Regions from separate parts of the Paenibacillus sp. FSL P2-0136 genome, predicted to be linked through region 2. Evidence: riboswitches for the same ligand, from Rfam matches in the RefSeq annotation. Region 2 holds a riboswitch; the other holds the start of a gene.
The links. A riboswitch is a leader RNA that binds a small molecule or an ion and turns the genes downstream of it on or off. The one in region 2 is predicted to bind S-adenosylmethionine.
Positions count from the first base shown of each region.

Region 1 (16,054 bases), 3.5 Mb from region 2:
GTGCGAAAGACTGGTCCTCGCTCTCCGGCATCCTCACCGACATATTGCCCTTAGCCACCTGCAGCATATTCAGATCCAGATGATCGATCCGCCGCTGAATCCGCTGACCGGCGATGTAGCCGATGATAACTGTGAACAGTACAATGCCCAGACACAGGTAGATCCACATCCGGGTATCCACCACCTGAATATAGCCCAGGCATGTCCCCGCATACATCAGTCCCGCTGTCACCCCGCCGCTAAGCAGGAAATACACCAGCAGCATCCACTTGGTATTACTGAAGATCCCCATTTAACCCACCGTTTTAACTTTAACGTCACCGATGAAGCAGCTAACGTTGATACGGACCTTTTTGCCCGATTCCTTGTAATACGGCGTCTTGCACTGCACATTGCTCATGAACCCGCTGCGCGACTGCTCAAGCACCTGCATATCACCGATGAACGAGCTGCCGGTCACAGCCACACCCAGATCCATATCGTCCGGAATGTATACCTTAATGTCGCCGACAAAAGCAGAGATATTAATCTTGGTCTCGCCGTAAGGAATCTGCGCATTGGTCAGATCCAGCACCGTATCCCCGATGAACTGCGAAATGTTGGTCCGCTTCAGTTGAAAATGCTCCTTGCCCATATGCACATCACCGATAAAAGCCGAGCGGTTCGTCGCATCCTTATCATTCCCGGAATCCTGGAACTCCTCATGCCATTCGCCATGACGGCGGGCATGCCGTTCCTGTCGCTCCTGGCGTCTGCGCTCCTGACGCTCCTGCTTCTCCTGCCAGCGGGTATCTGCCGAGGCATGCAGCGGGTTACCGTCTGCGTCTTCCTCATTCTTATGCAGATAATCATTCCAGTTCCGGTCCACGCTGCCTGCCGGCTTGCCGAATTTCTGCTCGAACTGCTGATCGAGCGTAGATTCGAGCGGAGCGGGCGGCGCTGTATCCAGCGGACTCTTACCGGGTCCAGGCGGGTAGTAGCCGGGCGGTGAAGGCGGTGCCGGAGGTATTGGCGGAGTACCCGGCCGCGGTCTGAAGATGACGGATAATCCGCCGCCGATCAGCATGACCGGAATCAGCATTTTGAAGAAGTCGCTTGCCGAATAGTAGAACCAGTCTAAATTCCGTCCCAGGAAAAACACACCGATCGCCAGATATATAAATCCGCCGAGTGTTGCAGAGAATCTTGAACGCTCCTCATCCGAGGCCAAAAACCGTTGTACGCCCATCACGATCAGAATAACCGGCCAATAGGTGGAGATCAGTGAACCCAGACTGAAATCCGTATAGCCCATCTGCCGGAGCAGGAACATTCCTCCAAGACCGATGAGGAGCAGGCCTCCGAGTACCTGGCTGGTGAACCTTCGTTTCATAATGTCATCCTCCTTGTCGTAAATACAACTCTTCCTCTTGAACACTTATAACCTTAGTCTACAGGAAGAATGCAGCAGAGAACAGCGGCGTAAGAAGGAACCGTATCTCAGTCTCCAGACCGAGACAGCTGGAATAATAAGTTAAATTATAAACGCATAAAAAAGCTGCCCCCCAGCCCGTAATTCGGACATGGCAGGACAGCTTGTTGCTTCAGGAGCTTACCGGGAACCCAGCATTACTGCTGCGGTTTCTGAGCCGGTTTGGTCATAGAAGAGCTGCTTTGCTTAGTTGCACCGTCATTTTCAACAGCGAACTCTGCATTGTATTTTTCATTTGGTGTTTTGAAGTTTTCTTGTACCTTTGGTTTCTTGGAATTAGCCACGAGAATCACCTCCCTATTGTATCGGAAGAAGCAAGTATTTGCCCCAGTCGATATTATGGGAAGCAGCCCGCTGTATTATGCATGCTCACGTGAAAATAAATTCAAACTCCCGGATTGTCCAGCGAAAGCATCCGTTAAATAGCTTCTTCCAGCAAATATTGCGGAACTGCATTATAAGTCTGTATGGCATGGCCAAGGCTCTTCAGCATACTTTCCGTGCATTTGCCGTCGCCGCGTTTGATCACTTGAACCACGACCGACTTCTTGCCCCATTCCTTGTAGACCTGCTTGGTGGTGCTGAAGTAGAGATCGATCTTGCGCCCTTTGATTGCCGATCCGGTATCGGCCACAATTCCATATCCATAACCCGGTATATATAAAATACTTCCCAGCGGCAGCACCTTCGGGTCCGCTGCAATCGTGGATACCGCATTCTTGTCCCGCCGTACCTTCACTCCTGAATACGTAATCCCGTACTCCGGATGCTTAGCGGTCTTGCCGGTGGATTCGTATCCGGCTGTATAGCCGGTCGCCATTACTTTCAGCGAGGTGATAATCTGCTCTGGAGCCGGAGCGGCTACCGGTACCGAGCCGGGTGCTTTAACAGCATTCTTAGGCTTAGCTGCCTGTACCTCTGGCTTAGCAGCTTTGTCTGCAGCATCCGGCTGTACGGCTCTTGAAGAGCCTCCAAGACGGGATGCTGAGCCTGCCTGCTGACGATCAACGGGTGACTGCTTCTGTATGCTGCTTCCATGCTGCCCTGCAGTGTCCTCCATCCCTCTCGCCTGGACTGACTTCCGCGCGTAATCCGGGAAGATCCCGGCAGCGGTCAGCATAAGGACGATCGTGACGAAAAGACACCAAAACCTCTGGTATAAGCCCATTTTGTTCATTAGTTAAACCCTCCCCATAGTACGAGGGTTTCCCGATTCACAAAACTTTATACATGACACCGCGCCATAGCGGTCTCACGAGGCTTATAACAGAGGTTCAGTAATCAGACTGAATTAAATTACACGTCCGGCAATTTCCTGTGCAAGTGAATCAATCGCTTCCTGCAGCGGTTGGGCACCGATATCCCCTTCGCCGCGTTTACGGATTGCTACGCTGCCCGCATTCATCTCGTTCTCGCCGACCACGAACATGTACGGCAGCTTCTCGAGCTGAGCTTCACGGATCTTGTAGCCCATCTTCTCATTGCGTAAATCCACTTCCGCACGGATGCCGCTGCGCAGCAGCTTCGCTTCCACTTCCTTCGCATAGTCGTCGAAGGCTGACGATACCGGAATAATCTTCACCTGCTGAGGAGACAGCCAGAGCGGCAGTGAACCGGCAAAGTTCTCCAGCAGGAAGGCTACGAACCGTTCCATCGTTCCCAGAATCCCGCGGTGCAGGACAACCGGACGGTGCTTCTGGCCGTCGTCGCCTACATATTCCAGCTCAAAGCGTTCCGGCAGCAGGAAGTCAATCTGTACGGTCGAGAGTGTCTCTTCTTTACCGAGTACAGTCTTAATCTGCACATCGAGCTTCGGACCATAGAAGGCTGCTTCGCCTTCGGCTTCGTAGAACGGCAGGCCGGCTTCTTCGACTACCTCACGCAGCATACGCTGTGCAGTCTCCCACATCTCGTCGTTGGCATAATATTTCTCAGTATCCTTAGGATCACGATAGGACAGACGGAACCGGTAATCTTCAATCCCGAAGTCGCTGTATACCTGCTTAATCAATTCCAGCACGCGAATGAACTCGCCCTTGATCTGGTCCAGACGGCAGAAGATATGTGAGTCATTCAGCGTCATAGAACGCACGCGGTGCAGACCTGTCAAGGCTCCCGACATTTCATAACGGTGCTGAATTCCAAGCTCGGCAATACGGATCGGCAGATCGCGGTAGCTGTGCATCGAGCTCTTGTAGATCATCATATGGTGCGGGCAGTTCATCGGGCGCAGCACGAACTCTTCGTTATCGATAGTCATCTTAGGGAACATATCTTCCTGATAGTGCTCCCAGTGGCCGGAAGTCTTGTACAGCTCTACGTTCCCCAGTACAGGAGTGTAGACATGCTGGTATCCGAGGCTTGCTTCCAGATCAACAATATAACGCTCCAGAATACTGCGCAGCTTCGCGCCCTTAGGCAGCCAGATCGGCAGGCCTTGTCCAACTAACTGATTGAAGGTGAAAATCTCCAGCTCCTTGCCCAGCTTCCGGTGGTCGCGCTTCTTCGCTTCCTCCAGCAGGCGCAGATGCTCATCCAGCTGTGCCTTCTTGATCCAGGCTGTGCCGTAGACACGCTGCAGCATCTTATTCTTGCTGTCCCCGCGCCAGTAAGCCCCGGCCACATTCATCAGCTTGAATACCTTGATCTTGGCCGTAGACGGCAAATGCGGGCCACGGCAGAGGTCGAAGAATTCGCCCTGCTCATAGATCGTGATGACACTGTCTTCCGGCAGAGCTTCAATCAGCTCCAGCTTGTAAGGATCACCCAGCTCGCCGAAGCGCTCCAGCGCTTCTCCCCGGCTGACCTCATGGCGGACAATCGGCAGATTCTCCGAGACAATGCGGTCCATTTCCTTCTCGATCTTCAGCAGATCCTCGGGATTGAGCGGATGCTCCAGGTCCATATCATAATAGAAGCCGTCTTCGATCACAGGACCTACTCCAAGCTTCACTTCCTTGGTGCCGAACAGGCGTCTTACCGCCTGCGCCATGAGGTGAGCTGTACTGTGGCGCATCACTTCAAGACCTTCCGGCGAATCAAGAGTTACGATCTCTACCAGATCGCCTTCCTGCAGTGGTGTTGACAGGTCTACGACAATCCCGTTGAGCTTGCCTGCTGCGGCGTTCTTGCGCAGTCCGCTGCTGATAGAGGCGGCTACATCATCAATGCTGCTGCCGTCTGCATATTCCCGGACCGATCCGTCCGGAAGCTTAATATTTACTGACATGATTACTTCCTCCTAAGGTTTGTTGGGTTATACTTCGCTGAACTCTTTACACAAAAAACACCCGTCCCGCAAAGGGACGAGTGATTGCACCCGTGATTCCACCCAAATTCGATCTATCCTTGCAGCAGCTGCTTATGCTTCACTGCAGAATATAATCCTTCTTTAGCATGGGGATAACGGCCATGAACCGGCGGTTCTTACTATCCGTTAAGGTTCCGGAGTACGGAAGCCGTCAGGAGTTCATAACCGCAGCTACAAAGGGGTAAACCGACAGCCGGTACCGGAGGAAGTTGCAGCCTGAGGCTTCCTCTCTCTGAAACGGTCCAAAGCAAGTGGTTCATATCTTCGTCAACGCTGATAACATGAATTAAGGCAATTATAAATCTCAGCTTATCTTCCGTCAAGCGCAAAACGGCTGCCCGTCCTCAGTCCAGAGAAGGCCCGTGCTATTTCAGCACGGGCCTTCCTCTGATTGATTATCATTTCATGATTACATGATGAAACTTCAACTTATGAAGCTTTGTTCTCCAGCATACGGAAGATGATCACCGCAGCCTGGGCACGGTTAGCCATACTCTTCGGTGCGAACTGCTTAGCATCCACACCGTTGACGATACCAATCTGAGTCAGCTGTGCCACTGCCTGCTGGGCGTAAGGGGCAATCTTTGCCTTATCCGTGAATTTGTTCAACGTTGCAGCGTCTACCGGCTGCAGCTGACCCTTGAGGGCATTCGCGATCATAATCGCCATTTCCTCACGGGTAATCTCACGGCCCGGCTCGAATTTACCGTTGCCGGAGCCTTTTACAAGACCTGCATTGACAGCTGCAGCAATCGTATCGGAGTACCAGACTCCCTGCTTCACATCGCTGAATTTCGCAGGTGAAGCCGAATTGCTCAAATCAAGTGAACGAACCAGCATGGTTACGAATTCTGCGCGGGTCACACTTTTGGTAGGCGCAAAGTTCGTGCTGTCCATCCCTTTGATAATGCCTTTGGCTGCCAGTGCATTAATGGCATCTGCGGCCCAGGCTACCTTGCCCAGATCCTTGAAGGCTACAGCAGGAGTTGCTGTAGGTGCCGGTGTAGCCACAGGAGCTGGTGTAGCAGAAGCTGCCGGCGTAGCCGATGGCGCAGCTGTCGGCTTAGGCGTTGCTGTTACAACCGGTCCAGGGTTATATCCAGTACCAGGATTAGAGCTAGGACTTGGATTAACCGTTCCAGGGGCTTTCTCCACATTAGTGATCCGACCTTCAATGGCAGCCGTGATCGCACCGCCCTTGAATGTGTTCACGATGTATTCATAGAATACATCCAGGTCAATCGGTCCGGCCAGCGAGGCGCTTGCCTCAGTCAACACCTTATAATTGTCGCCGCCCGCAGCCATGAAGTTATTGACTACAGCCGTGTAGCTCTTCGACATTTCAATAGGTGTTCCGTCAGCCTTAGTCAGGTTAGCCACACGTTCTGCAACTGGCAGATACATGTTCGCTGTATATTTCAGACCTGAGATTTGCAGTGTCTTCGTGTCCGCGGTGCCATCAGGCTTAACTGCCCATTGCTGCTGCAGCAGGGTCTTGATCTGTTGACCAGTCAGCGTCAGCTTCACCAGTGTGTTGCCGAACGGCTGGATCTTCGCCAGATCTCCGAACGCTACATTGCCCTTCGGAAGATCCGCACGGATACCGCCCGGGTTCATGAAGGCGAAATCAGCAGGATCTTTCTCGCCCTCTTTGAAGATAGCATGACGCATCGCATCTGCAATCAGATTACCCAATGCTGATTCCTTAGTGTAGGCATCGGTACGGGTTATTGTACCGTCAGTAGTTCCTACGGGCTGAGTCAGCTCAGGGTGAAGATTCAGATAGTAGTCTACCAATGCCTTAGTTTCGGCATCCGGTGCGATTTTACTCTGAACTGTGTTCGTTACAGTAGCTGTTTTACTCTTCACTGTACCTGTAGCTCCGTCAATCACCAGCTTGATGTCTTCAAAAGCCGTTCCGTAAGAGTAAGCCTGAACGATCAGCTTACCGTTCACCGTATCATTGGCATAGCCATGATTGTCTCCGGCTACGATCACATCAACCGGGGAATTAGCAGGAAGCGCATTAGCTAGATCTACAGCTTCGCCGGTGGATACATTCTTTTTGGTCACCGGATCAGTCTTCGTTGTTGCCGGATCATGGGCAAGCACCACGATCGTCTTGACGCCTTGAGCATTCAGCTCGGCCGCATATTTCTCAATCGCCGCGACTTCTTCCTCAGCACTCAGGAATTTCACACCGGCTGTACCGGCTGGTGATACTTTGCTTGGCGTTGCTTTGGTTACCACTCCGATGAAGCCGATCTTCACACCGCCAACTTCTTTTACTACATAAGGGGTGATAATAGGTTTGCCGGTGGTGCTGTCTACTGCGTTGGCATTGATATAATCGAAATCTGCGCCGTTATGGACGACTTTCTCGTTCTTAGGGTCTTTACCGCCATAGATTTGAGCCTTCATCGCCTCAACACCTTGGTCAAATTCATGGTTGCCCAGGGTACCGACGTCGAACTTCATGAGATTCATCCATTCCATTGTTGGCTTGTCCCGTTCCAGCGAAGATACCGGAGCGGATGCGCCCACAGAGTCGCCGTTGTGGAACAGCAGCGAATGCTCATATTTGGCACGGGCTTCCTTCAAATAAGCAGCAAGTGTAGCCGCTGTGCCTACAGCTTCCCCATTCACCACCGAGGTAGTGTCCAGTTGGCCGTGGAAGTCATTAATGCCCAGCAGATGAACTTCAACATCTCCCGTTGGGGTTGGAGCGGATTTTTTCAAGTCAAGGTTGTAGATCTCAAAGCCTCTGACATCTGTAGTACCCGTAGCTGTAATGTTGGCAGGAGCGACTGCTGCTGCTCTAGGTGAAGACGGGAACGTTACAGTGACATTTCCTTGGATAGGATCAATCGACCAGTTGTTGTCTGCGGTAGGATCAACGGTTCCCGCAGCACTGATATAATCCATCAGCACCTGGCGGTTCTCCATCTGGGAATCAATGATCATTTTCGCTTCTTTGACACCCGGGAAGTTACCCCCGCCGCTTGCACGGTAGTTGTTGGTAACGACCACGAATTCCTGATCCAGGTCCAGTGGCTTGTCGCCATAGGTGATGGAGGTTACCCGGCTGGAGGATTTATCGTTGATGCTCCCATCGGGCTTGTACTTGGCATTGCGGGTGACATCAAGCGTATATTGGATGCCGTCAATCACATCGAAATTGTACACAGCAAATGCTGAATTTAACAGAGATTGCGGTGTAGAGATGGATGGCTTGATGCGGTTGAACGCTCCTGCACTCATCTCTACCCATTCTTTGACGGTCGAACCTTTCACTACAATCGCCTTAAGCGTATTGTCATACAGATACAGATCGCTTGCACTGGCTATTGTAAGGTCGCCCTTTTTGATATCTGTATACTCCTCAGGGCCGTTGCGTCCAGCCTTGAACGGTGCACCAACGCTCAGGATCGGCAGGTTTCTGTAGCCGGCCAGATTCTCGTTCGTATGAATCAAGTTAGATACATACTGCTGCTGGGCATAGGTTACGATCTGGACTGTCGGATCATCCTGTACCATAGCAAAATAGCTGTTCATCGGCGCAGAAGTTACACCAAGCGGCTGATTCACGTAATCAATCGTAGCTTGATGTGCCGCTCCGGCAAGATCATCGATAGCGGTGTCAACGGCAGCGCCAGCAATAGAGCGCGTAGAAGCCTTCGAAGCTGCTTTGTCTACTGCCCATTTGCCGCTGCTGTTCTGGGCGATTTTCAGATCGATAAGGCCCAGGTAACCTCCGCCATAGCCCGCTTGTACTGCCGGAGTCCCATTGATGTGGCCATTAACGTTATCTACCTTAGCTACATCATTATTGTAAGGTTTCTTGGTGGACGGATCTTTGAAGGAAGCATCCAGCGCGCTGTCAACGCCGTTCGTCGGGAATACCTTGTGGGTATGCGAGAAGGTAATGGCATCGATGCCAGGCACCTTGCTCAGCAGGTTAATAACATTCTCTGCTCCAGTTCCTTCTGCGGCAGCAGCGTCGAACCCGGAATGAGTCATGGCGACGATAACGTCCGCACCAGCCGTCTTCATTTCAGGAACAAACTTCTTCGCCGTTTCCACAATATCTTTGGCAATAACCTTTTGCTCCAGGTTCACCTTGTCCCACTCCATGATCTGCGGAGTAACCAGACCCAGGAGGCCGACTTTGATAGTAACGGTGTTGCCGTTGCTGTCTTTTACTTCTTTATCAATGATTTTATAAGGTTCAAATGTATTATTATTATCGGACACATTATAAATATTTGCATTCACATAAGGGAACTTCGCTCCCGTAGACTCCTTATAAGTTGCGCTGTTTACATTGCCTTTAACGGTCCGGTCCAGATAATCCAAACCATAATTGAATTCATGATTGCCGAAGGTTGCTGCATCATAACCCATGAGGTTCATAGCTGCGATGATCGGATGAATCTGGTCTTCGCTAGTCCTGAAATCAGACACTTGGGCCATATACGTTCCCAGCGGTGTTCCTTGAATTAAATCGCCATTATCCAGCAAAAGGTTGTATTTCCCCTCTGCGTCATTGCGTGCAGCCTTTACTAAGGTTGAAGTACGGTCCAGACCTACAGTCGCGGAGGCGGCACCCTTGAAATAGTCCCATCCATATACGTTCGTATGAACATCAGTCGTGCTCATCAAGCGTAAATTAATGGTTCCCGGATTAATCACCGGAGAAGCCTCAGCCTTTCCTGCCGCCAGCACAGGAACATTGAATACTCCGCCCAGCATCTGTGCTGCCAGAACTGTGGTAGCCAATAAAGAAGCTATCGGCTTGTTCCATCTTCTCTCTCCCATAAATCTAATTTCCTCCCTGTGATTGCTATATTATTCTACCACTGTCCGAAAAATTGTATCATAGCCTTCCCTATGAATCTATCAAATTCCATTAACTCTTATAAATTGTTGTGTAAAATCTCACATTATTTCAGCGTTTTTTGTAAAATATAACGATTAAATTTTACAACTCTATGACAAAGAAAACTAAAATCCAATACATTGGAATTACCTGGAACGCCAACACAATATATGCTGTTTTTCACATATATTCGGGTTAAGTGCCTGCGTGCGAGCACAATGTATGCTGTTTTCCATATACATTCGGGTAATATGCCTGTGAGCGAGCACAATATATGTTGTTTTCCACATACATTCGGCCATATGCCTGCGAGTGAACACAATGTATGCTGTTTTTCATATACATTGGCTACATGACGCTGTAACGATTGCTATTCGGTTTTCGCGTAGTTTTAGCCTTTTAACTCGTAAAATCAAAACACTCCTGCGCCTCCCGGCGATCCTTCAGCCACATTCAGCAACCAAGTCACTGTACGAATCATTTAAAGAGGAAATAATAGTTTCCAAAAAACATAACGGGGCTGCGCTACTTATATGTAGCACAGCCCCGTTATTGATCTGTTGGTGTATAGCTTTATTCTAGTTCTGCATCACAAAATCATTGTCAATCTTGACACTCGCATCCTCGAACGTGCGCAGGATGTCATAACGCGTGTTGCGCTGCGCCGGAATCTTGCCCGCTTCGCGGATGAGCTGGGTGATCGACTCGATGTTGACCTTGTAGGTCGCGCCCGCCGAGGAGACTACGTTCTCCTCAATCATCGTGCTGCCGAAGTCATTGCAGCCGTATTGCAGGGAGAGCTTGCCTACTTCAGGCCCCATCGTAACCCAGGAGGACTGGAAGTTCTTGATATTGTCCAGCACCAGGCGGCTGATGGCTACGGTCTTCAGGTATTCCTCCGGGGTCTGGCGGTCCAGCTTCAGGTTCGTATTATCCGGCTGGAAGGTCCAGGAGATGAACGCCAGGAAGCCCTCGGAATCATATTTGTTCGCAATGCATTCGTCCTGGGCTTCACGGACACGCAGCAGATGCAGCGCCCGCTCTTCCATGCTCTCGCCCAGACCGATCACCATCGTGGCTGTTGTATTCATGCCGATCCGGTGTGCGGTCTGCATGACGTCCATCCACTCGCGCCAGGAGCCCTTGAGCCGGCTGATCTTGCGGCGGGTACGGTCATCGAGAATCTCTGCACCGCCGCCGGGCAGGGAATCGAGGCCCGCAGCATGGATCTCACGCATGACCTGCTCCAGCGGCAGGCCGGAGACCTCCACCATCTTCATAATCTCCGCCGGTGAGAAGGAATGCATCGTAATCTCCGGGAACCGCTGCTTGATGCCGCGCAGAATATCCGTATAATAGCTGAACGGCAGATTGGGATTCGTACCACCCTGCATCAGAATCTCGGTTCCGTTTACGCTCATGGTCTCGGCAATCTTCTGGTAGATCGTCTCATCGGGAAGCACATAGCCTTCCTCCGAACCGGGTCTGCGGTAGAAGGCGCAGAATCGGCAATATACATCACATACATTGGTGTAGTTAATGTTGCGGCCGATGACGAATGTCGTCACTGGCTCCGGGTGCCAGCGCTTCATAATAATATCTGCGGCAGCGCCCATTTTCTCAATTTCATTGCTCTCGAATAATGTGACCGTATCTTCCAACTGAAGACGTTCACCCTTCAGTGCCTTATCCAGTATAAGATCGACTGCACTCACTGTTGACGGCCTCCTCTTCATCTATGAAGTCTATGAGATAAATACAATTTGAAATAAAAATAGTCCGTTCTCCCATCGTATCACAATCGGCTGTTCTTGAAAAATGTTTCGCTGCACAGGACGGAATAAATGCCCTTGTCCCAGGCAAAATAAACAGCAGTGCACAAAGGCACTGCTGCTTGTACGTTCTGCGAATCTCGCATGCCGGGCAGGTCCGGCGGCGCATCGCCTTATTCCAGCTCGCTCCGGGCGGCCTCCAGGGCCTGCCCGAGATCGGCGATCAGATCATCCACATGCTCTATGCCGACAGAGAAGCGCAGCAGCCGGTCATCCACGCCTACAGCATCGCGGATTTCAGCCGGAATATCGGCATGGGTCTGTATCGCCGGATAGGTCATCAGCGATTCCACACCGCCCAGACTCTCGGCGAAGGCAATTAGCTTGATATGGCGGAGCAACGGCTCCACATAGCTGGCCTCTTTTACCTTGAAGGAGAAGATCCCGGTGTTGCCGGAGGACTGGCGGTTCTGAATGGCATAACCCGGATGGTCCGGCAGGCCCGGGTGGAAGACCTCGGCAATCGCCGGATGCTCCTGCAGATAACGGGCAATAGCCAGGGCGTTGCTCTCATGCCGCTCCATACGCAGGGCGAGGGTCTTCATGCCCTTCATCAGCTGGTAGCTGTCATTCGGCGCGAGCACGGCTCCCAAGGAGTTATGCAGGACAGCCATTTCAGCCGACAATTCTGCACCCTTGGTCACAATCAGCCCCGCCAGCACATCGTTATGCCCGCCCAGATACTTAGTCGCACTGTGAACCACGATATCTGCGCCAAGCTCCAGCGGGCGCTGGAAGAACGGGGTCAGCAGCGTATTGTCCACAATCGTGAGTAGCCCGTGACGGCGGGCCCAGGTACATACGGCTTCGACATCCGTAATCATCATCAGCGGATTGGTCGGTGTCTCAATGAATACAGCCTTCGTGCCCGGCTGGCGGGCCGCTTCCAGGCCATCCAGATCATTCGTATCTACATAGGAGGCGCTGATGCCGTATTTGGAGAGAATCCGTTCCAGCAGCCGGTAAGTACCGCCGTACAAGTCCAGCGATACAATGAGATGGTCCCCTTGTCCAAACAAGGTGAACACTGTAGTCAGTGCAGCCATACCGGAGGCACAGGCGAAGCCGGCATCCCCTGATTCCAGGGCCGCTGCCGCTTCTTCTAGGACAGAGCGGGTAGGATTTTTGGTGCGGATGTAGTCAAAGCCTGTACTCTGTCCAAGCCGCGGGTGACGGAAGGCCGTCGCATGATAAATCGGGTAATTAATGGCCCCGGTGGCGGGGTCCTCCATTGAACCAATCTGTGCCAGTCTGCTCTCAATTCTCAGTTTCTCATCCATCTCCATTGCCTCCTGATTAATTACTTCTATTAAGAATAAGTCAACCTCTTAGATAAATGCCCCGATATCGTAAGGAGTCTCCTGGTATACATAGTAATTGAGCCAATTAGCGAATAATAAGTTAGCATGGGCGCGCCAGACTGCCGGCGGTGTGCGTGTCGGATCATCCTTGGGATAATAGTGCTTCGGCAGGGCAACCTCCAGCCCCTTGGCGATATCCCGGTCATACTCCCATTTCAAGGAGAAGGGATCATACTCCGAATGTCCGGTGACAAAAATCTGCTTCCCGTCATGCGTAGCCACCAGGTACACCCCGGCTTCCTCGGATTCTGCCAGAATCTGCAGCTCCGGGTTCTGCTCAATATCTTCACGGGAGACGTCGGTATGGCGGGAATGCGGAACATGGAACACTTCATCGAAGCCGCGCAGCAGCTTGACATTATTATGGCTCATTGTATGCGGAAACACTCCAAAGCATTTGTCCGGCAGACTCACCTTGCGCACGCCGAAGTGATGATACAGCCCTGCCTGCGCCGCCCAACAGATGTGCATGGTCGAGGTTACATTGTGCTTGCTCCACTCAAAAATCACTTTCAGCTCTTCCCAGTAGTTGACATCCTCGAACTCCAGCTGTTCTACGGGAGCGCCGGTTACAATCAAGCCGTCGAACCGGCGGTGGCTGATCTCATCAAAGGTTTTGTAAAAGCTCTTCAAATGCTCTGCCGAAGTATTCTTCGACGTATGGGAGCTGGGGTGCAGCAGAACAACATCCACCTGAAGCGGGGAATTCCCGATAAGGCGCAGCAGCTGGGTCTCAGTAGTTTCTTTGGTAGGCATCAGGTTCAGGATGGCGATCCGGAGAGGACGGATATCCTGATGGAAAGCCTGGCTTTCATCCATTACAAAAATATTCTCACCGGATAATACTTCTTTGGCCGGCAGGCTGTCGGGAATTTTGATAGGCATTGCTGTTCACTCCTTAACTGAAATGGGGTTCCACTTGGTGGTTCAACCTGAGGCAGGGTAGCGAAAAAAGACCTTTCCCGGGCGAGAAAGGTCATATCATGCAGTCATATGCGCCTCTCTCATCTGCCAGAGAACTTTCGCCGGACGAATAACGCCCTGCAAAGCTTCCGCAAGAATTAGCACCGTGCGTTCACACGCCGGTTGCCGGGTTTCATCGGGCTAGTCCCTCCACCTGCTCTTGATAAGATTTAGCTGTATTCAGTTGAATAACCTTAAGCATCTGAACGATGCTTTTTCTTAAATTTCACTTTAAATCATGAACCTCCTTTTCGTCAAGTCCATACAATGCTGAAGGGGCCTTATAACAGAAAACAATTTCTCTTGTAAGAGCCATATCCCGGCGTTATACTAGACAAGTGTTTCAACCAAGTGGAAACGGCTTTGCCGTCCCTTTAAAGGACGGTACCGTTTCAGCGAGAAATATAAGGATAAGGTATCGTGTGAAACCTATACATTCTTATATTTCAAAAAAAACGGCGAAAAGAAGAGGTGAGAGAACAATGGAAGGCGACCCGGGCTCGCGAATAAGCGTGCAGAATGAACAACCACACAGGATTAACATCAGCTTGCCGGCGGCGGGAGCCCTTTTTCTTCATGCTCTCGGACCGTCTTTTGGCCTTCGTCCATGATTGTACCACCGGCCAAGCTGATTTTTTCCGTGTGCTGAAATTAGCATACCCCTGGAGAAGACCAGGGACATAAGGAGTGAATCAGATGAAAATCCGGCTGGTGAATGCAGGGGTTTTTACGCCTATTGACAATATTGAAGAAACTTTAACCGCCCCTGCCGAGGGGTTCTACTGGATTGATGCGGATGTGGAGGACCTTGTAGAGCTTCAGCCTATATACGGCCTGCATGATCTGGCTGTGGAAGACTGTCTAAGTGAAGAGGATCAGCGTCCGAAGCTGGAGATTTATGAGAGTCATTATTTCATCGTGGTGAACAGCATCCGGTTCGATGATGAGGAAATCTTCCTCCGTGCACTCAACGTATTCCTTGGCAGACATTTCATTATTACCGTTACGAAGCAGAAGATCCATGAGCTGCGTGTCCTGAAGCCCGTACTATGGGAGCAGGAGGTCAGTACGCCTGACCGCTTCCTGTATCTGCTGATTGACCTCGTTGTCGACAACTTCTTCTCGGTCGGTGACCGGATTGAAGCGCGGATCGAGAAGCTGGAGGAAGACATCCTCATGCATACCAAGAAATCGCATCTGAGCGAGATCATCGGTCTGCGCAGTGAGATTCTCTGGCTGAAGAAGATGCTCGGCCCGCAGAAGGAAGTTATCAACACGCTCAACAAGAAGGATCTTCGCCTGATCGACGATCAGCTGCAGAAGTATTTCAGCGATATCTATGAGAATGCGGTCAAGATCTCTGAGACCTTCGAAACATACCGCGATCTCATGGGCAACTTGCGCGAAGCTTATCAGTCCAGTATTGCCAATCGCGCCAATGAAATCATGCGTGTATTTACAGCAATTACTACCATATTCATGCCGCTGACCGTGATTACCGGAATCTACGGCATGAACTTTGACAATATCCCGGAGATCCACACCGAGTACGGCTACTATGGCGTCATTGCCGTTATGGTGACGCTAGGCTGCGGAATGCTAATTATCTTCCGTAAGAAGGAGTGGCTATGAAGCAGAGCGGACGAATACGAGGGACGAAGGCACCGTATACCCGGCTACCGGGACTCGGAGAGCCTTCGTCTTTTTGGTATGTCACCAGTATGTAATGCGTCTGCGCCGATCAGGAATTCCGGTCATCAGGACCGTAGATTGGGACTGATGCAGGCCATCAGACTCAATAATTATTGAGGGGTAACTATCCCTAACGCCGCCGGATGCTCCCGCCGGAAGCGGATGCGGATCAGCCGCAGGCGTTCGTAATACAGATCAAGTCCGTCAGCAGGTACGAAGTTGTCGCCGTAGGCTTTGTAGAGGACAGGCTTCAGGAAGTTGTCGCCGATCAGTTCATAGGCTGTCCAAATATTGTTCTGTTCTTCGGGACTCACCTCTCTCAGCTCCAGGGCAATAAGCTTCTCGGCCGAGTAGCCGTCCTTCTCCAGCTCCTCTACCACTTCAAGCACTTCACGGCGGGAAACTCCGCTAAGCACTCTGAGCTGCTCCATCCCCTGTCCCTCTTCAATCCCCTGTAATAGAACGCGCCGCAGTCTCAGCCGCTCCAGCTGCTTCTTGTACTTAAGCTCCTTCTGCTTATAGTGCCAGGATACGAAGCTCTCTTCG
Region 1 is NZ_CP150244.1:1,773,331-1,789,384, reverse strand. It holds gene NYE26_RS07405 (sensor histidine kinase) at 1-292, opposite strand, end outside; gene liaF (cell wall-active antibiotics response protein LiaF) at 293-1,372, opposite strand; gene NYE26_RS07395 (hypothetical protein) at 1,609-1,755, opposite strand; gene NYE26_RS07390 (3D domain-containing protein) at 1,890-2,648, opposite strand; gene thrS (threonine--tRNA ligase) at 2,763-4,700, opposite strand; gene NYE26_RS07380 (bifunctional 2',3'-cyclic-nucleotide 2'-phosphodiesterase/3'-nucleotidase) at 5,211-9,599, opposite strand; gene mqnC (cyclic dehypoxanthinyl futalosine synthase) at 10,239-11,375, opposite strand; gene NYE26_RS07370 (aminotransferase class I/II-fold pyridoxal phosphate-dependent enzyme) at 11,606-12,772, opposite strand; gene metA (homoserine O-succinyltransferase) at 12,821-13,738, opposite strand; SAM riboswitch class I at 13,855-13,986, opposite strand; gene corA (magnesium/cobalt transporter CorA) at 14,513-15,448, shown strand; gene NYE26_RS07355 (HRDC domain-containing protein) at 15,619-16,054, opposite strand, start outside.
Region 1: another riboswitch for S-adenosylmethionine. It lies ahead of metA (homoserine O-succinyltransferase); the one in region 2 lies ahead of NYE26_RS25020 (methionine ABC transporter ATP-binding protein).

Region 2 (16,054 bases):
GGCGGCTGACTACGGTTTGCAGCATCGTAATGATCTGCGCGGCAGTCACAATGGTGTCTACCCCTTTCTCCGGTGTAGCGGCGTGAGCGCCGACCCCTTGCACCGTAATCTCAAAGCGGTCCACCCCCGCCGTTAAAGCTCCCGTTCTTGTGCCGAACGCCCCGTTAGGCAGGTCCGGTGAATTATGTAATCCGAAGATGGCCTCCACCCCGCTTAGCCCGCCGGATGCCAGTACATCCTCCGCACCGTGTCCCGTCTCTTCAGCCGGCTGGAACAGGATTCTGACCTTGCCCGGCAGTTCATGCTCACGCTGCTTCAGCAGGCTGGCCGCGCCCAGGATGACAGCGGTGTGGAAGTCATGGCCGCAGGCATGCATGGCTCCCGGAATCTCTGATGCGAACGGCAGGCCCGTCTGCTCCTCAATCGGCAGGGCATCGATATCGCAACGGATCGCTACTATGCTGCCATCACCTTTCCCCACCTCTGCGATCAGCCCGGTCTTCAGAGGAAGGTCCAGCACACGTATTCCCGCTTCATTCAGCCATTTACGCAGCTTCTCCGTGGTTCTGTACTCCTGATTGCTAAGCTCCGGTTCACGGTGCAGGTTCCTCCGCACTTCGGTTAGCCGGGCTGCCAGTGCTTCTTCCGTCTCATGCTGTGGTCTCATATTCCTGTTCTTCCCCCTTCATTACGTATGTTCAATTCCTCTAATCCGCTCCAGTGCAGTCGCGAGGCTGCTTAAGATATGCTCCCGCATCGCCCGCTCTGCCCCCTCCTCATCCCTGGCTACAATCCTCTGCAGAATCACAAGATGCTCCTCATCCGCCTGCGTATTCCAGTCCCCGTGCAGAGAGACATAACGGCAATACCGGAGGGAACGGTCTCTTAGCTGGTTCAGCACCTTCTCAAAAGTCTTCAGCGCGCTGATCTCCCACAAGTAATCATGGAATTCGAAGCCATAGGATACAACATCCTGCTGATCCCCCATCTGGAAGGATTGCTTCAGCTTCTCCAGAATCAGCGTTAACCGCTGAATATCCTTGATAGTAGCGTTTCTGGCAGCGCTTCTGGCGATATGGCCTTCAAGCATGCTGCGGATCTGGAAGATCTCTTCGACCTCCTTAATCGTTAAAGGGGCTACCCGCAGCCTGCCGTTGGGCTGGCGCACCAGGAAGTCCTCATTCTCCAGCCGCTGAATCGCTTCCCGTAACGGAGTCCGGCTGACCCCGAGAAGTGCCGCCAGGCTCTCTTCGTTAACCGCCTGATCCGGCTCCAGCTCGCTATCTATTATTTTTTGCTTAAGTGCATAGTAGGTATTATCCTTCGACAATCTTCGTGAACGCATTTCCATAGATTTCATTGCTCCTCGCCACTCATTTGCGGGTCGCCCGGTCAACTGTATAATTGTATACAATTAATAAGAGGAGAGAGATTTAAGATAAAATGAAAGTATCGGTTGAAAATCTCTCTGTGCAATCAAGCTTTTTTCATACTATAATCCCATTATCCCCACTAGTCAAGTATGTTTTATAGGGTAATTGCGAATCGACACGAATTGGACAAAAAAACCTGAAGATGCAGGGTATTCCCTAACACCTTCAGGAGGCTAATCTTCCGCATGCTACGGCTGCCTTCAGGATCGTGAGTTTGACTTTAATCACTTACCTGAACAGACTTTCGATCTGTTTCTATTTTATAGATTTCACTACCTTCTCCGCTTTGAACCGAAAATTCCGCAATCGCCGAAATTTCGTATGTGCCCGATTTTTCAAACCGATATTGAGAACTTTCTGAAATGATATCTCCATCCGACATTTGACGTAAAACTCCAACATCCTTTCTTGCACTTGAATTAATCACCTTGTCGGTATTATCCCGTACGGCAAAATAAAATATCGGTTCTCCAGTTGTAATCTCCAGATCCCGTCTAGCTTCATTTTTTAACTCAACAGAAATTTTAAGTTCCTGATTTGCTTTAACTTGTTCCGGAATTGAGATATGAGCTGAAAAAAGTTCGCTTTTGATATTTTCTGAGGCAGATGGGATAGGTCTCGTCTTGGCAGCTATGGATTCATTCGGTTCCGAGGAATCGCACGAAATTAAGGTCATGAAAAGGAGAATAATCAGGTTGTTCAAAATAAACACCTCCAACTTCATTAACGTAATGGAAGCCTGGATTAGACGTTGTGGAAAGTGGATTGTTTGAGATATAGCGTAAACGATAAATAACCCTCCAACACCTAATAGGTGTGGAGGACTATTCACCTTACTAAGGTTCAAATACTATCTCATCACTTGCCTCACCCATCTTGAACGGGTGACTGTATTCTTTGAACCTAAATTGAATTCCTGAAATCTCATCAGGTAAGGGTGGAGAGACTACATATTTATATGATGCATGATCTGATCTGCTTCCACCATTAATCATTCGGCAATCATATTGGTCATTAATATATAGTTCGTAATGCCTATGTTGATGAGAGTTGGAGTCAATATCCTGCTCATTGTCCCAATCAATATTTAGTGTTAATACACTTGCATTGGTGTATTGTTTCATAGATGTTAGAGTATAGAAACGCTCCCCTTTCACGACTGATTTCAGAATTGCAATGTGTTGTCTAAATCCGGCTGGTTCGATCATTGGTTTAAATTGTTTTTCATTCATCATACTTGAGAATAAGGAGTTTAGGAAATCTTCATAGAGTTCAAAGGCTTCTGACCATTTAGTAATATACTCAAGCGGAGGAAATCCTGGATTATTATCCGAGACTTCCTTTCTCTTCTTGATCAAAGAGCAAATGTCTTGATCGATATCAATAATCCGTTCATCATAATGCTCTGTTGGACGTTCAAATGGCATTCTCATTCGTATCATTGTTACCCTCCTCGCAGATCCATTAATTGTTTCATCACCATATTTTAACATATAATGGTTTAAGTCAACATAAAAAACCTCCTAATTAAGTACAGTTTGCACCATACATAATTAAGAGGTCTCGAAAGCCATAATCCACGCTTACTTTATCAATAATTCAGCATTCACAGGTTTAGCAAGGCTCCGCCGCCGGATTCCCTGCTTCTTCCTTCGTGCGGAACGAGGAGCCGCAGCCGCATGTAGCGCTGGCGTTGGGATTATTGATGGTGAAGCCGCCGGTCATGCCGGATTCCTCGAAGTCGATCTCCAGGCCGTTGAGGTAACGGATATCGTCTTTGCTGACGACCACCTTCAGACCTGCAACGTCCATGTAGATGTCCTGCTCAGTCTCGGTATCATCGAAGCCCATCGCGTACGAGAATCCGCTGCAGCCCCCGGCGGTTACGCCCAGACGGAGAAACATATCCGGCACTTCCTGCTCCGCAAGCATGGCCTTCAGCTGGCCTGCCGCTGTCTCACTTATGTTAATCATAATAACAACCTCCTTAGGGTTCATTGTATTGGAATCAAGCAGCCTTCAGGCTGTACGTAATGAAATCAATGCCTTGCGCGAGAAAAGAATGAGTATGATGTATATCATTTTCATCGGCTCTTTCAATCAGTATACTCCACTATTCTTCTGCCCTCAAGTCGTAAACCGGGCGCAGGTAAGCCATTTATCCCGGAAGACCTGCAGTTTCTGGCGGTTGCTCACCCTACGGGAGAAGTTTATAATGAGAAAAGCGATAAATTTTCGAAAAATTGTCACGGGGGTTGCAGTTAACCTCTATTTATAATGCCGGCTGTTGCCGGATATTCTCAGGTACACGATTATGCGATGCAATTGCCTCGCCAACCTTCAGGAGGAACTTATATGTCTACCCTTATTACACCCCACACAGATGCCCGGATGGCGAACATCATTGAGAAGGTTCGCGGCGGAGAACGATTGAATTTGGAAGACGGCGTTTATTTATATGAGAGCAACGATCTGTTAACGATCGGGCAACTCGCTAATGAAGTCAACATGCGAAAAAACGGGAATAAAGTCTATTTTATCGAGAACATGAGTCTATATTTCACCAATGTCTGCGAATCCCGCTGTGCCTTCTGCAATTTCCGCAAGGATGAAGGCGAAGAAGGGGCCTACACCCTCTCCGGCCAGGAGATGGTGGAGTATGTGCAGCAGCATATTCATCCCGGCGTGCGCGAGTTCCATATTGTAGGCGGGCATAATGATAATGTGCCCTTCCAGTACTATGTTGATTCGCTGCAGGCTCTGAACGAGCATTTCCCTGAAGTGACTCTCAAGGCCTATACAGCGGCAGAGATCGACTTCTTCACCCGCATCAGCGGACTTAGTATCCGTGAAGTGCTGGAGCAGCTGCGCGCCGCCGGACTGAAGACCCTTACCGGAGGAGGGGCAGAGATTCTGTCTGACCAGTACCGCAAAAAAATGCGCGTCGACAAAGCCAATGTCGAGGAATATCTCGAGGTGCACCGCACCGCCCATCACCTTGGCATGAAGACCCATACCACGATGCTGTACGGGTCGATTGAGTCCCGTGAAGACCGCATCCGCCATATGCTGCAAATTCGTGACCTGCAAGACGAGACCGGCGGTTTCATGGTATTCATTCCGCTGTCCATGCAGCCTAAGAACAAGAATGCTGGCATTATGCGCCGAAACTCCGCGAATGAGGATCTGAAGACCATTGCCGTCAGCCGCCTGATGCTGGACAATTTCGATCACATCAAGGCCTACTTCATTAATATCGGGCCCCAGTTGACCCAGGTTGCCTTGAACTTCGGCGCTTCCGATGTGCACGGAACGATCCTGAAGGAACGGATCAGCCACGCTGCCGGCGCGCTGACACCGGAGGGCTTGACCCGGGATGAGCTGATCTGGCTCGTGAAGGGCGCAGGACGGATTCCTGTAGAACGGGATACCTTCTATAACGAGATCAAGGTATACGAATAAGAACAGAACAAGCTTACCTCAGCCAGTGAACGCAGAACTGCCTTGTCCATTATGTACCCGAAAGGAAGATCAGTTGGCATGAGAACCCTACTTGTCTTGGGCGGCGGCTACGGCGGTCTTGCCCTCATTCAGCAACTGCTGGATAATCATCTCCCCCCTGATGTGGAAATCATCCTGGTGGACCGGATGCCGTATCAGGGGATCAAGACCGAATATTATGCACTGGCCGCAGGCACCGTCACCGATTACCATTTGCGGATTCAATTCCCGGTGCACCCCCGCCTGACCGTACGTTACGGGCAGGTGGGTTCCATTAATCTGGAGAGCAGGCTGGTCCTGCTCGATTCCGGGGAGCCGGTAGCCTATGATATCCTGGCGATTGCCCTCGGCTGTACGGATAATTACCATAACATTCCGGGTGCCGAGGAATACACCTGCAGTATTCAGAGCTTCGCCGGAACCCGGGAAACTTACCGCCGGCTGAACGATGTGAAGCCTTATGGAACCGTCAATATTGTCGGCGGGGGACTGAGCGGCGTAGAGATTGCCTCGGAGCTGCGGGAGAGCCGGCCGGATCTGAATATCTCTCTGATGGACCGGGGAGAACGTATTTTATCTTCTTTTCCGGCCAAGCTGTCCAGATATGTCGAGGAATGGTTCAGTGAGCATCAGGTGGAGACGATTGGCGGAGTGTCGGTCTCTCATGTCGAGAAGGATGCCATCTTCAATGGCACCCAAGCTATTCCGGCAGATGTGACGGTATGGACTGCCGGCATTCAGCCGGTGCAGGTCGTGCAGCAGCTTGAGCTTCCGAAGGACCGCGGAGGCAGGCTCATTGTGGGGGAATATTACAATATCGCTGAATATCCTGAGGTCTATGTGATCGGGGACTGTGCCAGCCTGCCCTTCGCCCCCAGTGCACAGGCGGCGGGTGCCCAGGGCGAACAGGTGGGCCAGATTATTCAGGCGCTATGGCGGGGAGAAACCCCGAAGCTGCATAAGATTAAGCTGAAGGGAACTCTCGGTTCACTCGGTAAAAATGCCGGCTTCGGCCTGATGGGCCGCCGCTCCGTCATGGGCCGGGTCCCGCGCCTGCTGAAGAGCGGCGTCCTGTGGATGTCCAAACGCCATTTCGGCTAAAGAATCCCGGCGGCTTAGTCTATCTCCAGGTTATCCCAGGCCTCTGCCTCTCGTATAGCGGCTTCTATGGCCTCTTCCAGAGCAGCGGGGGAATCAGCCGTAATGATCTCCCCGTCAACCATGGCGAACGGCTGGAGATAACACTCTCCGCAGTTGTTCAGACAGCCGTATTCCACTACATCATATTCAGGGTTTTGCTCCAGCTTAAGCTTGAGCGGTTCAGTGCCGTGGCCGATGTTGCTGGCACAGAATTCTATAATTGGTCTCATGATGATCTCCCTATTCTGCCTTAACCATTTTATTTTTTAACTTTTTGTACTATAATAAACATACGAAAGGAGTGATTGAGAAATGAGTGAGAATGTACAAAGCGCAACCATGTACGATGAAGTACTGGAAGTCCTTGATAAACTTCGTCCGTTCCTGCAGCGCGATGGCGGTGACGTGGAACTGATTGATGTTGAAGACGGCATCGTTAAGCTGAAGCTTATGGGTGCATGCGGCAGTTGCCCAAGCTCCACGATCACGCTAAAAGCCGGGATCGAACGCGCCCTGATTGAAGAAGTAGAAGGCGTGGAAGAAGTCGTTCAGGTATTCTAATCCCGTTTCATAAACCATCCCGGCCTCCGCTAAGAGGCCGGGATTTTTTTTATTATAGAGGATTTCGTCTGTAGGATCAACCACCCGGCGATTCAAAAAGACCAGAAGCCGCTCCGCCAGCCATTTCTGGCTACGGGCTTCTTCTGGTCTCATTAGATTATTCCGCTTCCCTAGGCTTAAGCTTAGAATGCCGGGATAATTGCTCCGTCATATTGCTTTTCGATGAATTCCTTCGCTTCCGGGGAAGTCAGCGCTGCTGCCAGCTTCTGAATGGCATCGGAATCCTTATTGTCAGGACGGGCTACCAGCAGGTTAGCATACGGGGAATCTCCGCCTTCGATGAACAACGCATCCTTCGTAGGAGACAGCTTGGCATCCAGTGCGAAGTTGGTGTTGATCAGCGCCAGGTCCACTTCATCCAGCTGACGGGGCAGCATGGCTGCATCCAGCTCAATGATATCCAGCTTCTTAGGGTTCTCGGTGATATCCGCTTTGGTGGAAGCAATATTGGTGTCATCCTTCAGCTTGATCAGACCGTTCTTCGCCAGCAGAATCAAGGCGCGGCCTCCGTTCGTTGCATCATTCGGAATCGCAACCTTCGCACCTTCTGCCAATTCATCGATCGATTTGATCTTTTTGGAATAGGCGCCAAATGGCTCTACATGAACAGCAGTTACAGATACGAGATCTGTGCCGTTCTTGGTGTTCTGATCATCCAGGTAAGGCTTGTGCTGGAAGAAGTTCGCATCGAGCTGCTTCTCGGCAAGCTGTGTATTGGGAAGAATATAATCTGTGAATTCTTTGATCTCCAGCTTAATGCCTTGGGCTTCAAGCAGTGGGGCAATTGCTTTGAGGATCTCCGCATGCGGTACAGGAGAAGCACCAATCACCAGGGTTACCGGGTCCGCAGCAGGCTCTGTAGTCGGCTCTGCAGCAGCCGCTTCTGTAGGTGCCGTTGTCGCAGCAGAATTCGTGGTGTTATTCGCCTTGTTGTTTCCGCAAGCGGCAAGCACCAATATCAAGGTCAGGCTGAAGAATGTAAGCAGTACTTTTTTCATCTGTAAATCCCCCTCTAATCCATATGGTTTATTGAATAAGGCTATATGTGGACGTACCTTATTTCCGTGTAAAATGTCTTACCAGCCGGTCACCGGCCATTTGCAGCAGCTGCACCAGAATCACCATCAGCGCTACCGAGATAAGCATGACTTCCTTCTCATAGCGGTAATATCCGTAGCGGATCGCCAGGTCACCCAGTCCGCCGCCGCCGATCATGCCGGACATTGCGGTATACGAGACAAGGGTCACAACAGTAATGGTTACACCGGCAAGCAGACCCGGACGAGCCTCCGGCAGCAGCACGCGCATCACGATCTGCCCGGTGGACGCTCCCATGCCCTGCGCTGCTTCAATAATTCCCCGGTCAACCTCCCGCAGTGCCGTCTCCACCAGTCTGGCGAAGAATGGCGCCGCGCCGATCACCAGTGCCGGAATCGTCCCAAGCACACCAATCGAAGTGCCCATAATGGCCTTGCTGAACGGAATCAGGGCAACCATCAGAATGATAAAAGGAACCGAACGCAGGATATTCACAACGAAGGATAATACCGAGTAAACCACCCTGATAATAACGTTATTTGACTTGCCCCATAAATATAACACAATTCCAAGCGGTAAACCAAGGATTATTGTGAATATTCCTGAAATAGCGATCATTTTGAGTGTAGCAATCGTAGCTTCCAGCATTTCTTCCCAATTGATTGTGCTAAAATCCATTACAAAATCACCTCCACATCAAGACCTTGCGCTATGAGCTCAGCGAGCGTGGCTTCGACCGCACCCTCAGGTCCTTCGAACCGGACGATCAGCTGGCCGTAAGGAACATCCTTGATCGTAGAGATGGTGCCATGAAGAATGGCGAAGTGAACCCCGGTTCCCTGAACCACCTGTGAGAGCGTCGACCCGTAAGTCTTTTGCCCGAGAAAAGTGATTTTGACCGACTTCGTGTAACCTGGCTGCACAGCATCAATCGCTTGCCGGAGCGGTCCGTCCGACTGGGTCTCACTGCGGATGAATTCCTTGGTAACCTCATGCTTCGGCTTCAGAAAGACCTCGGCCACTTCACCCTGCTCCACAATACCGCCGCCATGGATCACGGCAACACGGTCGCAGATGCTCTGAATGACATGCATCTCATGGGTAATCAGCACGATGGTCAGATGGAATTTGCTGTTGATATCCATCAGCAGGCGCAGAATGGAGTCTGTGGTCTGCGGATCAAGCGCCGAGGTCGCCTCATCGCATAACAGAACATCCGGATCACTTGCCAGCGCCCGGGCGATTCCGACACGCTGCTTCTGTCCGCCGGATAGCTGAGCCGGGTACTTATTCCAATGCTCCTCCAATCCGACCAGGGCGAGCAGTTCCTTGACCTTTTGTTCAATCTCGTTCCTTCCGGCTCCGATCAGCCGCAGCGGAAACGCGATATTATCATAGACTGTAGCCGATGAGAGCAGATTGAAATGCTGAAAAATCATTCCAATCTTACGCCGCTGCTCCTGCAGCTGTCCCTGGCTGAGCGCTGTCAGCTCGACACCGTCCACCCACACCTCGCCCGCAGTCGGACGTTCCAGCAGATTAATGCAGCGGATCAGCGTGCTTTTGCCGGCCCCGGAGTGACCGATCACCCCGAAGATTTCCCCCTTCTTAATCGACAGGCTCAGCGCAGAGAGTGCAGTTGCCTGCTTACTGCCTTTGCCATACACCTTGGTTATATCCTTCAATTCTATCAACCGCTGCGTCCCCCTTCTGTTCTAGCTTCCATCATTGCAAAAAAGACCCCCTACGATCCATGCAGATCGCAAGAGGCCCTGTGTGTATAATGACAATGCCTTCTCATCTGCCAAAACCCCCGAATCCGGCGGCATTGTAGGAATTAGCACCATGACATTTGGATGCAGCGTAAGGCTGTATTCAAACCGGTTGCCGGGCTTCATCGGGCCTATCCCTCCGCCGCTCTCGATAAGATCATAGTATGAAGTTATAGACTCCGTATCCTGTCAGAAGTTAATGTATGCCTAAGTATAATTCAGTTTCGAGATTTTTGTCAAAGGTAAGTTTTTACGGACGGGCTTGTCCGGATTTCGGGCCTGGGGCCGCTTTGTTCTTGTGCCATTGTTCATTCCCGTAGCTGTATGCGGCGGCCAGTGACTGGCATACCATCTCCAGGCTCTGCTTCAAATCCTCCAGGTGGCTGTCGAGATCCTCCAGACGAATCTTGTCATGCAATCCCTGGTGACGCTGCCAGAGGTCGTCGGTCATCTCCGCGTTCATGTAATGGATCTCAGCGTTGCGCCGCTTGCGCAAATTCTCAACCGGCTCCCGGTAGGAATTCCTGATTCGCTCCAGCTTCTCCGCCAGCGGATGATGCGGGTGAAGCAACTGAAATTGCCTCAGCACCGTGAAATAAGAGAAATGCGTCTTCACCTTGCCTGTATTGAGATTGTACAGATTATTCAGCACCGTGCCCAGCTTGTCCAGCAGCGAGAAGACACGGATGAAGCCATCCTTGTAGAAATACACATATCTGGCGTACTCCCCCTGCTCCGTGGACGACATGTCGTCCATATAACCGGCTATCACTGACTTCCGGAAAAAGGCTGCTGCGAACCAGCTCTGCTCCAGCTCATCCAGAGAGGAGATCAGGCCGCGTGTCCAAATTTCCAGCTTGCGGTATTCATGGTCATGGTCTTCATGTGCCGCCATCTCCTTGCGCAGCATGGAGGCTGCCTTCGCCATGGACTCCATAGCTTCAGCCAGCACACCGCTGTTCACGCGGGGCGGCTCTCCAAGTAACGTCCGCAGCATATTTTGACCCTCCTTAAAATTCACTTCTACGCCAGAGGAAAATAACGGTTCCAGTTGCGGTCTACCCGCTTCGCAATATCCTCGCTCGGAGCCAGTTCCTCCGGGTATCCCGGCTTCATCCGGGCATCTATAATGATCGGCAGTGTATAGCTGACGCTGCCCCGGTGTACCCCGGCCGCCGAATAGATATCATCCGCCGGATTGAAGCGGGTGAATACGGTCCACAGGAAGGAGGTCTGCGTGCTTACCGCCTCTTCCGCCTGATCCACCAGCACAATCAGCGGCCAGGCGGTCTCCCTCTCCTTGAAGGCAGCCACCAGCCGCTCCGGCAGCTCCGGGTCCTCTTCATAGGATGCACCGGAAACGGCTAAACATCCTCCGCAATAAGGCACAGCGGCGGTGATTGATGGAAGCAGACCCTCTGTATAGGTCCTTGGCAGCTCACGGACCGGGCTGCCAATGCCCGCCATCACCGCCTTACTGCCATGATTCAGCTTACGTCCGGTATAATCCAGTGTATCCATGGAGGTATTGGCAAAGATCGTCAAATCCGATTGTGGATTGAAGCGCTCAAGCACCGTTTCCAGCAGCTTGGGGAAATCCGTTAGCTCCACCTGCACATTAGTCAGCAGCAGGAATTTGGTTAAGGAGAGCTGACCTTCCCCTAAGATACGAAACGCTGACACCATATACTCACGGGGATAGCTTTCCCTCACAACCGCTGAGGTCAGTGAATGCGAACCGGATTCGGAGTAGGACCAGAGCGCTTTGACCGAAGGAATCAGCATAGGATAGGCTGGAGCGAGCAGCCGCTGCAAATAATCCTTCAGATAATAATCCTCCTGACGCGGCTTGCCGGTGATGGTCGCCGGGTAGATGGCATCCTTGCGGTGCCACATCCGCTGAACATGCATGACCGGGAAATCATGCTGCATGGAATAGTAGCCGGACTGGCTGCCGTAAGGCCCTTCCGCTCTCCGCTCCAGCGGAGACACGCGTCCCCGGATGGAGAATTCCGCCTCAGCCGGAATCCGGTGCCCGCCCAAGGGGTCCTGCACCATGGGAAGCTTGCCGCCCAGCATCAGCGAAGCCAGCATCAGCTCCGGAATCCGTTCCGGCACCGGTGCCACTGCCGCTGCAATCAGGGCCGGCGGCCCGCCGATGAAGACAGACACCGGCAGGGTCTCGCCGAGAAGCTCTGCCTGCGAGTGATGGAAGCCGCCGCCCTTGTGAATCTGCCAGTGAATACCTGTGGTGCTGTCGTCATACATCTGAATCCGGTACAGTCCGAGATTATGATCCTTGGGGTTGGTGATATTCTCCGTATAGACCAGAGGAAGCGTGATGAACGCCCCGCCGTCCTTAGGCCAGGCCGTAATCCGGGGCAGCTCCTTCAGCGGATCGCTGCTGCTGCAGACGCCGAGTACCGGAGCCTCTCCTTGCGGTATATTCTTGGTTCCTGCCCTCAGCAGCTCCAGCAGCACCGTCTTCTCCCGCCATAAGCCGGCGCCTGAAGGCGGAATCAGCTGATCCATCGCCGTTGTCAGCGACTTCAGCAGCTGCTCCGGTCTTGTCCCAAAGGCCTTGTTGACGCGCTGAACTGTACCGAACAGGTTCGTAGCGACCGGGAACGGTGTTCCTTGCACGTTCGTGAACAGCAGTGCCGGGCCTTCCTCCTCCACCACCCGGCGGTGAATTTCGGCAAGCTCCAGATAAGGATCAACAGGGGTATCTATCACTGCCAGATCCTTATCCCTGCGGAGCTGCTCAATCCATTGTCGTAAATTACCGTATCGCACTATAGCGTTCCTCCTCAAACAGGACCTTATGCTTATCCCATCCACCGTTGCCGTTTACTTATTACTTGCTGCCCCTGCCGGCTCCGCTTAACTGCCAGACCCTTACACTCATGTAGCACAGAACCCCGAAGAGTCCGGAGATCAGCACGATATGAGACAACGCAGCAAATATGTACAATCTTTCATTATTCAATGTGTATACTACTGCGGCTCCGCTGAATACCTGCATCAGGCATAACAGAACTGCCGCTACTCCCAGAGCCCTCAGCTCCGGCAGCTCCTTATGCTTCCAGAAGGCCAGATGCCCAAGTATAGCCGTCAGCAGGAACAGAATCGCCGCCGCCATCCGGTGAATGAATACAATCCCTACTCCGCCGCTCATCTCCGGAATCCATTGTCCGTTACACAGCGGCCAGCCGGAACACCCGCCTTGGGAGCTGGTATGGCTTACGTAGGCCCCGATGTAGACCACGATATATGAATATACTGCAGTAACCCAGGTTAAGTTGCGGAAGGCTGGGCGGACTTTGGGACTTCCTGTGCTGAATTCCGCTCCTGGAGCGAATGTCCGTCTGGTCCCAAGCGCCAGCATCAGCGAACCGGCGAAGGCAATCAGCGAGAAGCCCATATGCAGGGCCATAACCGCAGCCGACTGCGATTTCACTACTGCAAGCGCTCCCATCCCGCCTTGAACGATGACGAAGATCAGGGTCAGCAGGGCATAAGCCAGCAGATCTCTGCGGTGCCTGGCATAACGCCAGAAGGCAACCATGGAAGCCAGGGACAGCAGGCCAGCCAGGCCGCTGAACAAGCGGTGGGTATATTCAATCAGAGAGCCGATGGTATAGGCCGGAATCAGCTTCCCGTGGCACAGCGGCCACTGATTTCCGCATTCCAGTCCCGAGCCGGTCTTAGTCACCACAACCCCGCCGAACAGCGCCATGAACATAATGAGACAGGTCAGATAGCTGAGCCATTTTAATTGAAGTGTCGTCAATAGTATCACCCGTATTGTATAGGAATGAGTATGAAACATATAAATGCTTATATTATTAGAAAAAAAGCACCGCTTCTGCTCGGATAGGGCGAAAGCGGTGCTGCGTAATTACTTGTGAATGCTGAGATAAACGTCCAGCGCCGTATCAAGGAACTTCTCGATTTCCTCCCGGGACTTGCGGAGCTTGTTCACAAACCGGACCAGTTCCCGTCCATCGGTGTACGCGACAAAGCTTGGAATGCCCAGTATATTCTGTTCCTGGCTGACATCGCCTACGGCATCAACATCCACTTCGACCAGGGTAAGACGCTCTGCATATTTCTGTTCCACATCCGGCATGAACGGATCAATGAATTTGCAATCCACACACCAATCTGCCTTGAAGACTGCCACCGTCAGGCGCGGAGACTGAATTGCCACCTGGAACTGGGCAGGCGAGCTGATTTTGTCCATTTATTGACCATTCCCTTCTATCAGAAAGTTACACAAGAAGCTTGCTCTTTAAGTGAAGCAAAATGTACGGAATAAGTCAAACATCATTATTCACCGGCACGAACACGGGCGGGCTGCAATTTCATTAAAGGACCCAGCAGCTTGCGCAGCGGACGGGGATAACCGGCAATCTCCTGGCTGCTGAGTACACCCAGAATGATCAGGAGAACCAGATACACAATCACGACTGCCGCTCCAACCACCAGACAGGTAATCAGGAAGGCCAGACGGGCCGGCATAAGATCAGTCATCAACAGGCCTGCTTCATTCAGACCATAGCCGATGCCTGCCGAGGCCAGAACCGCAATGGAGAAGCCTCCCCAGCGTTTGCCGAGAATGGAGAAGGGTACGATTTTTTTGAGCATCCGCAGATTCAGCAGTGTAATGACAATGAAGCACAATGCCGTAGAGCCGATAATGCCGTAGATGCCGAACCACTGGCTGAACAGGAAATTGGAGCCAAACTTCACGAGGATACCAACAAGTACATAATACATAGATATCCGCGATTTGCCCATTCCAAGCAGGATCGAGTTCGTGGTCATCATCGTAATCTGGAAAATGGTGCCGAGCGTCAGCATGGCTACAATTCCGCTGCCATCCAGTGTTTTGAACAGCAGGCCATTAACGGAATACGCCGCCACGACCAGTGAGAGCACAACCGGTGTGCCGGTTAGAATGGACACCCGCATGGCGAGTGTGACCTGACGCTGCAGGTGCTGTTCATCTTTGCGGGCGAAGGCGGCAGATATAATCGGAATCAGCGATGCACTTAGGGCGATCGACAAGACCGGAGGAATCCCGGCCACGCTCTGTGCCCTGCTGCCGAAGATCCCCAGTGTCCACGTAGCTTCCTTCAAGCCGATTTGTCCGCTAAGCAGCGGCACAATAAAGGTTGTATCAATGAAGTTCACTACAGGCACCGTAACGGAAGACAATACAATTGGTATGGACAGCTTGAAAATATCCTTGTAAATCTTCAGCAGCGGGATACGGGCTTCACTCGATTCATATAATGCAACCTTCTCCTCGCTGCGGCGCAGCTTCATGGCATAATACAGCATCACGCCGAAGGCGCCGATACTGCCGAGCACACTCCCGAAGGATGCGCCTGCTGCCATCCAGGTGTTGCTGTAACCCTGGCGCAGCAGAATGAAGGCAAGCAGAATGGCCGTGGATACCCGGGCAATCTGCTCAACAATCTGTGAGATGCCGCCGGCCATCATATTGTTACGCCCTTGGAAATACCCGCGCATCATCGCGATCGCGGGGAATAGCAGCAGCGCCGGGGCAATCGCCCGTATGGCCAATGTACTCTCGGGAACCTTGCTGGATTCCGCATAATAAGGAGCAGCTATGTAGAGCGCCACACTCATAAGCACACCAACCACAGCCGCAAAAATCAGCGCCGCCCGGTACACCTGCTGTGCTTCCTGCGGGCGGTTCAGCGCATAGCGCTCGGACACCATTTTACTAAGTGTGCTGGGAATTCCCGCTGTCGCCAGCGGCAGCAGCAGCAGATACACGTTGTTGGCTTGTGTAAACGCAGCGTTACCGACTTCATTGAATAAATGCTCCAGCGGCACCCGCTGGGCAAGCCCGAGGACACGGGCCACCAGTGCGGCTGCCGCCAGAATAAGCGTGCCTTTGACAAAGGATTCTTTCTTGGTGGACAAGCTGTTTCGCCTTCTTCACAATAAATTTAGTAACGTCCGATCCAGATAAAGAAGAGGACGATCATCACAATCTGCAGAATAATCTTGACGACTGTGCTGCTGAACAGCCCGAGCAGAGCGCCGAAGCTGACCTTAACCGCTTTACCTGCCTTCTCGCCGGCAATCAGCTCGCCGATGAAGGCACCCAGGAAGGGGCCAATCAGCAGGCCGAACGCCGGAATCAGGAACGGACCGACAATCAGACCGATGGTGCTGCCGATCACCGAGGCGCGGGAGCCGCCGAACTTCTTGACGCCCCAGGCCCCGACCACGTAGTCGGCAACGAACAGAACGACAACGATCAGGGTCTGGGCAATCCAGAACCAGGGACCGAAGGAGTCGAAGGAAAAGAACCAGCCATATACAAAGAAAGCCAGGTAAATCGCAAGCGCCCCCGGCAGGATCGGATATACCGCCCCCGCCAGCCCGATTGCGAATAAAGCAATGATCAGAATCCAGCCCAGAATTGTCAATTCCCTCAACTCCTTAAGTTTGTTTCGATAGGTAAACTCACTGGAATTCTCTAATGGTGTTGGTCATTATCTTTTC
Region 2 is NZ_CP150244.1:5,892,816-5,908,869, forward strand. It holds gene NYE26_RS24965 (amidohydrolase) at 1-667, opposite strand, end outside; gene NYE26_RS24970 (GntR family transcriptional regulator) at 689-1,351, opposite strand; gene NYE26_RS24975 (hypothetical protein) at 1,654-2,136, opposite strand; gene NYE26_RS24980 (hypothetical protein) at 2,270-2,875, opposite strand; gene NYE26_RS24985 (iron-sulfur cluster assembly accessory protein) at 3,048-3,407, opposite strand; gene mqnE (aminofutalosine synthase MqnE) at 3,789-4,895, shown strand; gene NYE26_RS24995 (NAD(P)/FAD-dependent oxidoreductase) at 4,974-6,035, shown strand; gene NYE26_RS25000 (YuzB family protein) at 6,050-6,304, opposite strand; gene NYE26_RS25005 (NifU family protein) at 6,387-6,635, shown strand; gene NYE26_RS25010 (MetQ/NlpA family ABC transporter substrate-binding protein) at 6,818-7,693, opposite strand; gene NYE26_RS25015 (methionine ABC transporter permease) at 7,752-8,411, opposite strand; gene NYE26_RS25020 (methionine ABC transporter ATP-binding protein) at 8,411-9,427, opposite strand; SAM riboswitch class I at 9,528-9,663, opposite strand; gene NYE26_RS25025 (Cthe_2314 family HEPN domain-containing protein) at 9,756-10,502, opposite strand; gene NYE26_RS25030 (UbiD family decarboxylase) at 10,529-12,301, opposite strand; gene NYE26_RS25035 (COX15/CtaA family protein) at 12,363-13,298, opposite strand; gene NYE26_RS25040 (thioredoxin family protein) at 13,407-13,751, opposite strand; gene NYE26_RS25045 (polysaccharide biosynthesis protein) at 13,838-15,466, opposite strand; gene NYE26_RS25050 (DUF456 family protein) at 15,493-15,978, opposite strand.